Regions from separate parts of the Streptomyces sp. DSM 118878 genome, predicted to be linked through region 1. Evidence: riboswitches for the same ligand, from Rfam matches in the RefSeq annotation. Region 1 holds a riboswitch; each other region holds the start of a gene.
The links. A riboswitch is a leader RNA that binds a small molecule or an ion and turns the genes downstream of it on or off. The one in region 1 is predicted to bind cyclic di-AMP.
Positions count from the first base shown of each region.

Region 1 (3,267 bases):
TCTGGCTCACCCTGGCCCTGCTCATCACGGCCAGCGACTGGTTGACCGCCGCCAGGTGAACCGCGAAGTCGTCGGCATCGCCTTCGGCCAACTCCGCGGCGTTCAAGGCGGTCCGCAGCCGCGCCCGCTGAAGGCCCAGAGCTTCGGTCGCGTGCGCGGCGATGGCGGGGCTGAGCGACGGTGCCGCCATCGCGGTCTGGGCGATCAGACATCCATCAGGTACGTCAGGGTCGGCGATGCGCTCCAGGGTGACCTCGAAGAACGCCCGTACCGCCCGGAGCGGTTCCTCGGACGCCCGTGAAAGCGCCTGGTCGTAACTGTCTCCGTACCGCGCGGCGTAGCGGTCCAGGCAGCGCAGGTAGAGCGAGTCCTTGTCGCCGAACGAGGAGTAGATGGAACTGCGGTTCAACCCGGTCACCCTGGAGAGGTCGTCGAGAGACGTGTCGGCGTATCCGGCCCGCCAGAACTCGACCATCGCCGCGTCGAGCGCGAAGCCCACGTCGAACTGCTTCTTCCCGGCCATCACGCATGCACCTCGTTCTTGGACCAGCCGTTGTGGCCCTGCCCACCCTATCTTGAACTAACCAGTACAAGATGCAGTAGGCTCGCGACATGATCGACGACGCCATGCCCCCGAACCGCTCCCACGACCAGAACCCGGTCCCCGGGTTGCCGCTGCACGACCTCGCGGGTTTCACCCACCGCTGGGTCGACGCGGACGGAATCCGGCTTCACGCGGTGGAGGGCGGCCGGCCGGCCGGTCCCACCGTCGTCCTGCTCGCCGGATTCCCGCAGACCTGGTGGGCTTGGCGGAAGGTGATGCCCGGCCTCGCCGAGCGGTTCCGTGTGATCGCGATCGACCTGCCGGGGCAGGGCCACTCCGAGCGCCCTCAAGGGAGTTACGACACGCATACCGTCGCTTCGCACGTCCAGGCCGCGCTGACCGCGCTCGACGTGCCGAAGTACTGGCTCGTCGCCCATGACATCGGGGCCTGGGTCGCCTTCTCGCTGGCCCTGAAGCACGAAGAGCGCCTGCACGGTGTCGCCCTGCTCGACGCCGGCATTCCCGGAATCACCCTGCCGGACTCCATCCCGACGGATCCCGACCGGGCCTGGAAGACCTGGCACTTCGCCTTCCACCTGGTGCCCGAACTGCCCGAGACTCTGCTCACCGGCCGTGAACGCGACTACGTCGGCTGGTTCTTGAAGGTAAAAGCCCTGTCCTCCCACACCTTCGACGGCGCCGAGATCGACCATTACGCCGCCGCCATCGCGGCCGAGGGAGGCCTTTCGGCGTCTCTCGCCTACTACCGCGACGCCGCGGAATCAGCGCGTAAAAACCATGACGCTCTCGGACAAGGGCACTTGACCGTCCCGGTCCTGGGCATCTCAAGCTCCCATGGCTCGATCCCCGACATGGCCGCCTCCCTCAGTCCGTGGGCGGAGAACGCGACCGGCGCCTCCATCCCCCAGGCCGGACACTTCATTCCCGACGAGCAGCCCGACGCAACCGTGAACGCGTTGACCGCCTTCTTCGATCGCGAGCGCGTCAAGTAGACCGGTATGTCCCGTTTCGGGGTGTGACCAGCAGTGAAATGAGTCACTCCGGTCATCTCACCCTCCAGTCTCTCCGAGCGCACTTTCCGTTCTACGCAAAGAAAGTTGGAATTTTCGATCAAGAAAGAGCCGGGTTTCTGATCGTCAGAAACGGACCACGCGCTTTCGGTATGCGAATTCGAGACTTGTTTCGCCCGGGCTTTCTCGCCTAACGTCACCGTCAATCCGGGCGGAACGCCGAATCCTGCCGCTGCCCGGAAACCCATCCACCCACTGACGCACGGCAGGAGCGGGGGACCCAGGTAAGCCGCCGATCCGGATTCCGGAATGGCTAGGGGTGAAGTCGTATTCACCGTGCGACCGGACATCTCCCGTCCGAACCCGACAGCTCACCTCGCAGGCGACGGAGAGGATTTCGTCATGCCCGCAAAGGCCATGCCCGCAAAGGGAAAGCACCGCCGCCCCAAGGCCGGCTCGTTCAACCGAGGCATCGCCGTCGCGGGAACGGGCGGGGCCGTGCTCATTCTCCCGGTGCTCGGTGCCACCGCTGCCACCGCGGCACCGGCCGACGCGGTCGCCAAGCCCGCCGCGGCCTCGACGACCTACGTCGTCGAGGCCGGCGACTCGCTCTCCGGGATCGCCCGGAAGCATTCCGTGAGCGGCGGCTGGGAGAGCCTGTACAAGAACAACCGGGACATCCTCGGTGACAACCCGGGCCTGATCCGGCCCGGGCTCGAGCTCAGCCTCGGCAAGGGGGACGCGGCCGAGCCCAGGCCGGCCGCCGACCGGGCGGACCGCTCCGAGCGCGACGACGCGTCCGCCGCCGAGCCCGCGGCCGCCGCCCCGGCGGAGAAGACCTACACCGACAACCTCGACGGCTGGATCAAGGAATCGCTCGACATCCTGGAACAGCACGGCATCCCCGGCACCTACGAGGGCATCCACCGCAACGTCATGCGTGAGTCCTCCGGCAACCCGCTGGCCATCAACAACTGGGACTCCAACGCCGCCGCCGGTACCCCGTCCAAGGGGCTGCTCCAGGTCATCGCGCCCACGTTCACCGCGTACCACGTGCCCGGCACGTCGCTGGACAGCTACGACCCGGTCGCCAACATCACCGCCGCCTGCAACTACGCGGCCGACCGGTACGGCTCGATCGACAACGTGAACGGCCCGTACTGATCCACACCCCCCACCTCGTCCCCTCTGGGCCCCGGCGCGCCATGTGTCCGGGGCTCAGCCCTGTCCCTTGCCGGCGAAGGGGCCGTTCTCGCCGAACACGAGCCGCGCGAAGTTCTCTCCGATGCGGCGGTGCCCCGCGGCGTCGGGGTGGATCGCGTCGGGCAGCGGGAATTCGGCGTGGTCGCTCTCGCCGTAGAGGTCGCGGCCGCTGAGGTAGTGGAGGCCGGGGTCGTCGGCCGCCCGCTGTTCGACGATCCGGGCGAGTTCATCGCGGATGACGTTGAGTGTCAGACGCCCGGCGGCCCGTTCGGCCGGATCACCCGTGGCCTTGAACCGCAGGGTCCCGCCGTCGAAGTCGGGCATGAGGGGACCGGGAGTGTCCTCCTGGACCGGGCACAGGATGGGTGACACGACCAGCAGTGGTGCCGTCGGATGCCCCTCGCGGATGGTGTCGAGGAAGCCGTGGACGGCAGGGCCGAAGGCGCGCAGGCGCATCAGATCGGCGTTCACGACATTGATGCCGATCTT
Region 1 covers NZ_CP193622.1:419,617-422,883, forward strand. Annotated here, with positions in the region: gene ACRAKF_RS01760 (TetR/AcrR family transcriptional regulator) at 1-523, opposite strand, end outside; gene ACRAKF_RS01765 (alpha/beta fold hydrolase) at 613-1,557, shown strand; cyclic di-AMP (ydaO/yuaA leader) riboswitch at 1,819-1,973, shown strand; gene ACRAKF_RS01770 (transglycosylase SLT domain-containing protein) at 1,993-2,739, shown strand; gene ACRAKF_RS01775 (GDSL-type esterase/lipase family protein) at 2,794-3,267, opposite strand, start outside.

Region 2 (3,267 bases), 3.3 Mb from region 1:
TGCAACTCGGCGAGATAGCCCGTGCGTTCGAGCACGGCCTCCAGGATGACGGCCGGGCCCGCGCCCGACTCGACCACGGTCCGCAGCTCCTCCATGAGCGTGTTGAACCGCTTGACGGCGTTCGTGGAGCGGGCCGCCATTCCGTACGCCTCGTCGACGCGGCGCAGCGCCTGCGGGAACGAGATCTTCTCGCGCTGCGAGAGCGCGTCGATCATCGCCTCGGCGCGGTCGCCGATGCCCCTCTTGGGTACGTTGAGGATGCGCCGCAGCGGGACTGCGTCCTCGGGATTGGCGAGAACGCGCAGGTAGGCCAGCACATCGCGGACCTCCTTGCGCTCGTAGAAGCGGACGCCGCCGACGACCTTGTAGGGCAGGCCGACGCGGATGAAGATCTCTTCGAAGACACGGGACTGCGCGTTCGTCCGGTAGAAGATCGCGACGTCGCCGGCCTTCGCGTCACCCGCGTCCGTGAGGCGGTCGATCTCGTCGGCGACGAACTGCGCCTCGTCGTGCTCGGTGTCCGCCACGTAACCGGTGATGCGCGCGCCCGCGCCCTGGTTGGTCCAGAGGTTCTTCGGGCGGCGGCTCTCGTTCCGCTCGATGACCGCGTTGGCGGCGGTCAGGATCGTTTGCGTGGAGCGGTAGTTCTGCTCCAGGAGGATCGTCGTCGCGTCGGTGTAGTCCTCCTCGAACTGGAGGATGTTGCGGATGGTCGCGCCGCGGAAGGCGTAGATCGACTGGTCCGCGTCACCCACCACGCACAGCTCGGCCGGGTCGTCCCCCTCGCCACCGGAGGGGCCGACCAGCTCACGCACGAGGGCGTACTGCGCGTGGTTCGTGTCCTGGTACTCGTCGACCATGACGTGGCGGAAGCGGCGGCGGTAGTGCTCGGCGACGTCCGGGAAGGCGCGCAGGAGGTTGACCGTCGTCATGATCAGGTCGTCGAAGTCCAGCGCGTTCGCCTCGCGCAGACGTGACTGGTACATGGCATAGGCCTGGGCGAGGGTCTTCTCGAAGCCGTCGGCGGCCTTGCTCGCGAAGTCGTCCTCGTCGATCAGCTCGTTCTTGAGGTTGGAGATCTTGGCGCTGAACGACTTCGGCGGGAACTTCTTGGGGTCGAGGTCGAGGTCGCGGCAGACCAGGGCCATCAAGCGCTTGGAGTCCGCCGCGTCGTAGATCGAGAAGGAGGACGTGAAGCCCAGCTTCTTGTACTCGCGACGCAGGATGCGGACGCAGGCGCTGTGGAACGTCGACACCCACATCGCGTTGGCCCGGGGCCCCACGAGCTGCTCGACGCGCTCCTTCATCTCGCCCGCGGCCTTGTTCGTGAAGGTGATCGCGAGGATCTGGCCGGGGTGCACACCGCGCGCGGCGAGGAGGTACGCGATGCGGTGGGTCAGCACACGGGTCTTGCCGGAACCGGCGCCGGCGACGATGAGCAGCGGGGAACCCGCGTGCACGACGGCCGCGCGCTGGTTCTCGTTCAGCCCCTCGAGCAGCGCCGCCGGGTCGATCACCGGGCGCGGGGCACCGTCCCGGTAGTGCGTGTCCCGGGTCATGGGCACGTCGAACTTCCCGTCGAACAAGTCGTCCGGAACGGGCTCCGGAGCGCTGTCCTCGGGCGGGGGCGGGGGTTCTTCGTCCGTGGCCCGGGAGGGCTGCAGGTCCGCCAGGAAGCTGTCGTCAAAGAGGCTGCTCATCGCCTCCCGAGTCTAGGCGGACCCACTGACAACCCGCGCCGGGTTCCGCCGACCCGCCCTCTCCGCTCGCAGCGCGTCCACGACCGATCACCGTCTGCCATCGCACCGCGAGGCCACGCTCGGGGCCTCGTAAAGTCACGAAAATGTATCGGGCATATCGAACATCAACCTTCACAGGCGTCACACAAGTTGGCTAGCGTGCTGCCCGGGCCACTCGTATTCCCACCGGCGAACCCCGCCGGGAACGCGCGGCCCCCGCCGAGTCCGACATGTTCGGAGCCGGGGACCCACCGAGAACTTGGGGTGAATCGGTCCCGTACGCAGTACGGAACCGTAGGGCAACCTTCCGGACCACCCGCCCGAACCCGACAGCTAACCCGGTAGGCGGCCTACGGAAGGAGTCGCCTCCCTTGGCGTCGCACCGCAAGCCGCGGACCCGGTCAGCCGGAATTCGCACCGCCCCCGCCGTCGGCATCACCACGGCCGCCCTCACCTCCGTGGCGCTCCTCTCCCAGAGTGCCCAGGCGGCGCCGTCGGCGCCCGCGAGGCCCAGCCTGGAAGAGATCCAGAAGAAGGTCGACGACCTCTACCACCAGGCGGGCGTGGCCACCCAGAAGTACAACTCGGCCAAGGAGAAGACCGAGAAGCAGCGCAAGAAGGTCGACCGCGTCCTGGACGATGTGGCCAAGCGCACGGACGAGCTGAACGAAGCGCGTCAGGAGCTCGGCTCCTTCGCCGCCGCGCAGTACCGCACCGGAGGCGTCTCGGAGACGGCCACCATGCTGCTGGCCGACGACCCGCAGGGCTATTTCGACCAGAACCACCTGGCGGACCGGCTGACCACGCGGCAGAAGAAGGCCGTCGACGACTACGAGACGCAGCGAGCCGCGGCGACGAAGCAGCGCACGAAGGCGGCGAAGGGCCTGGAGACGCTGACCGACTCGCGGGACGACCTGCGGACCAGCAAGCGGACCGTCCAGAAGAAGCTGGGCGAGGCACGCGAGCTGCTCTCGGAGCTGACCTCCGAGGAGAAGGCGCGGCTCGCGGCGATCGAGCGCAAGAAGGAGCAGGCGGCCAAGCGCAAGGCCGAGGAGCTGGCCCGCGAGCAGGCCGCCGAGGCGGAGCGCAAGCGCGAGGCCGAGGCCGAGGAGGCGGCGCGGAAGGAGAAGGAGCGAGAGCAGGAGCGGGAGCAGGAGGACGACCAGGGCTCGGGCACGGGTTCCGGCACCGGCTCGGATGCGGGTTCCGGCACCGGTTCGAGCTCGGGCTCCGGCTCCGGCTCCGGGAACACGGACGGCAGCTACGCCACCAAGGCCGCGAAGGTCATCGACTTCGCCGAGGCCCAGATAGGCAAGCCCTACGTATGGGGCGCCACGGGCCCCGACTCCTACGACTGCTCCGGGCTCACCCAGGACGCCTGGAAGGCCGCCGGGATCTCACTGCCGCGCACCACGTGGGACCAGGTCAAGGTCGGCACGACGGTGAAGACGGCGGACGCGAAACCGGGTGACCTGGTCTTCTTCTACGACGACATCAGCCACGTAGGGATCTACATCGGCGGCGGCAA
Region 2 covers NZ_CP193622.1:3,727,813-3,731,079, forward strand. Annotated here, with positions in the region: gene ACRAKF_RS16345 (ATP-dependent DNA helicase) at 1-1,700, opposite strand, end outside; cyclic di-AMP (ydaO/yuaA leader) riboswitch at 1,947-2,103, shown strand; gene ACRAKF_RS16350 (NlpC/P60 family protein) at 2,111-3,267, shown strand, end outside.
Region 2: it holds a riboswitch for cyclic di-AMP, as region 1 does, so the genes downstream of both, ACRAKF_RS16350 (NlpC/P60 family protein) here and ACRAKF_RS01770 (transglycosylase SLT domain-containing protein) in region 1, are expected to answer to the same signal.

Region 3 (3,267 bases), 4.8 Mb from region 1:
CTCGGACGCGGCGTGCGCGACGGCGAGCGAGACGCCGAGGATGGCGTTGGCGCCGAGCGAGCCCTTGTTGTCGGTGGCGTCCAGGTCGAACATGGCCTGGTCGATCAGCCGCTGCTCGGTGGCGTCGTAGCCGACGAGCTCCGGGCCGATCTGCTCGATGACGGCGAGGACGGCCTTCTCCACGCCCTTGCCCTGGTAACGGTTGGGGTCACCGTCACGGAGTTCGATGGCCTCGAAGGCTCCGGTGGAGGCACCGGACGGGACGGCGGCACGACCCGTGCTGCCGTCGTCGAGGCCGACCTCGACCTCGACCGTGGGGTTGCCTCGGGAGTCCAGGATTTCCCGGGCTACGACGACGTCGATGGACGGCACGAGCATCTCCTTCTGGGATGTGACGCGTTTACGCGGGGCCGCTTCGGCCCTGCGTCTCCTGAGCCTAACCGGCCCGGAGCCTTCGGCCAGCCGACCGCCCGCCCCGTGGGACGCCCGAGCGCCCAAATACCGGGGAAACGGGACGGAAGCCCGCGTTCCTACCGGCCGGTAGCTCGCTGAAGGCGAACAACGGGGGCGGACGGCCGGGGGCGGACAGTCGGAGGCCGGGAGCGGACATGGCCCCGCCCCGGTGCGTACGGGGGATACGCGCACCGGGGCGGGGAGCCCGTGGGGACGGGGGGGACGGCCGTGCGTCCGCCGAGGCACGGCCGTGACCGCGCCGGTCAGCTCAGGTGGAGCTGCTGGCCCGGGTAGATGAAGTCGGCGTTGTCGATGATGTCGCCGTTGAGCTTGTAGACCTTCTGCCAGCCGCCCTTGACGTCGTGCGACTCGGCGATCTTCGACAGGGTGTCGCCCGTCTTGACCTTGTACTCGCCGTCGCCCTTCTCGACCGTCTTGCCGGTCGGGGTCTCGACGGTCTTCTTGGTCTGGGTCTGCGGCGCCGGCTGCGGCTTCGGCGCGGCCTGCTGCTGCGGGGCCTGCTGCTGCTGCGGGGCGGCCTGCTGCTGCGTCTGCTGCGGCTTCGGCTTGGTCTGCTGCTGCGGGGCCTGCTGCTGGCCGCCGCCACCACCGGAGGCGTTGGAGAGGCCGACACCACAGCTCGGCCAGGCACCCTTGCCCTGGCCCGCGAGGACCTTCTCGGCGATCTCGATCTGCTGGGCCTTGGAGGCCTTGTCGGCGCTGGACGCGTACTTGGTGCCGCCGTACGCGGCCCAGGTGGACGGCGAGAACTGGAGGCCGCCCTGGTAACCGTTGCCGGTGTTGATGGACCAGTTGCCGCCCGACTCGCACTGGGCGACCGCGTCCCACTCCGAGGTCGTGGCGGCCGAGGCCGAACCGGCGGCCATCAGCGGGGCGGCCACGGCGGCACCGGTGACACCGGCGAGCGTGACGACACGGGTGGCCTTGGACGGACGGCGGTGCTTGCCCTTGCTGGAAAACAGCATGAGTTGATCCCCTCACCGACGCCTGCGAGGTGAGCTGTCGGGTTCGGGCCAGTGAAGTTGCCCGGCCGCACTCTCCCGAGTGCGGCTCCACCCCTAGCCGGTCCGTACGTCCCGCTCCTGTTCGGAGCCGAACTTCCGGGCCCGGCACTTACCTTGGGTCCCCCGCTCCTGCCTACGGCGCTCGAAGCGACGATTGTTCCCGTCCGGCCGTTGGCAGGATTCGGCGTACCGACCGGCGGGGCCCACCAATGGCGAGCGGTCACGACCGTAGACAGGGGACCACCCGAATTTCAAAGACGATCAGGGCTTCTGAGACCCATCTCTCACTCGCGCCAAAGCGGGCATTCGACGCGAAGTACCCCGCCGACGCATCGTCAAGTACCCCTATTTTTCGCCCAAAACGAGGCTCTGACCGGGGAGAATGAGGTCCGGGTCATCCCCGACGGTCTTCTTGTTCTTGGTGTAGAGCTTGGACCAACCGCCGTCCACACCGTGGTCGTCGGCGATCGCCGAGAGGTTGTCGCCGGAGCGGACCTTGTACGTCCCGTCGGCCGGCTTGTCCGTCCGCTCGCCGCCGCGCGAGGCGTGCCGGCCCGAACGGTCGCCGGAGGGGCTCCCGTCGGCGCCCGAACCGCTCTCCTGCGCGCTGCCGCCGCGGTGCCGCCCCGCGGAGGAAGCGGAGTCCTCGTCCCTGCCCGTGGGCGAAGTGCTCTCGCCGTCCGCGGACTCGTCCGAGCCGTCCGACGCGCCCTTCTCCGCCTTGCCGTCGGGCTCCGCCTCGTCGCCCTTGCCGTCCTTGCTGCCCTCGCTGTCCTTGCTGTCCTTCTTGCCGGACTTGTCGCGATCCTTCCCCTGGTCGGAACCGGAGTCGGAGTCCGGCGTGTCGCTCGCGTCGTCGGAGGGCTTGTCTCCGCTCCCTGACGCCTCGTCGGACGACTCGTCCTTCTTCTCGGAGTCCCCCGTCTTCTCGGAGTCCTCCTTCTTCTCCGACTTCTCCGACCTCTCCGGCTTCTCCGAGTCCCCGGAACCGGACGTGCCGGAGCCGGCCGAACCCGAGGGCTCGGGGATGATCGGGTCGCCCGGGTCCACGTCGGCCGCGGCGCCGTCGTCCGTGAGGCCGGCGATCGGGGCGCAGCTCGGCCACGCCTCGGGGCCCTGGCCGTTCAGGACGCGCTCGGCCACGGCTATCTGCTGGGACTTGGAGGCCTGGTCGGCGCTGGGCGCGTAGGTGAGGCCACCGTTGGCCTCCCAGGTCTCCTGGGAGAGCTGGAGCCCTCCGTAGTAACCGTTGCCAGGGTTGGCGCTCCACGCGCCGCCGCTCTCGCACTCGGCGAGCTTGTCCCACGTCACCGTGGGAGCGGCGCTCGCGCTGGTCGCTCCGAGGAGCGGGATGGCGATGGCGGATCCGGTGACTCCTGCCGCGACGATGAGGGCCGGGGCCTGGCGGGGGCGTCGGTGACGACCATTGCCGGAGAGCATGCGGTTGCCTTTCGGGAGACTTGTGCGGCGACCGGGCAACGGGGTGCCCGAGTCGACGTGAACGTAGCCGCAGTCGAACGCTTGTCACAAGTCGATGCAGCGGAGATCACGTGAAAGTCACAATCGTGACGCCCCGTCAGTTCCCGGCCCGCCCCTGTGCGGATGTGAACTCCACCGGCAGCGTCCGCAGCCCGCGCATGATCAGCCCGCCACGCCACCGCAAATCCGTCGGATCGACCGCCAGTTGCAGGTCAGGAAGGCGCCGCAGCAGCGTCGCGAGAGCGGTTCTGCCCTCCAGACGGGCGAGCGGCGCGCCCAGGCAGTAGTGGATTCCGTGGCCGTAGCCGAG
Region 3 covers NZ_CP193622.1:5,238,094-5,241,360, reverse strand. Annotated here, with positions in the region: gene eno (phosphopyruvate hydratase) at 1-372, opposite strand, end outside; gene ACRAKF_RS23410 (transglycosylase family protein) at 717-1,439, opposite strand; cyclic di-AMP (ydaO/yuaA leader) riboswitch at 1,444-1,629, opposite strand; gene ACRAKF_RS23405 (transglycosylase family protein) at 1,824-2,918, opposite strand; gene ACRAKF_RS23400 (cytochrome P450 family protein) at 3,055-3,267, opposite strand, start outside.
Region 3: it holds a riboswitch for cyclic di-AMP, as region 1 does, so the genes downstream of both, ACRAKF_RS23410 (transglycosylase family protein) here and ACRAKF_RS01770 (transglycosylase SLT domain-containing protein) in region 1, are expected to answer to the same signal.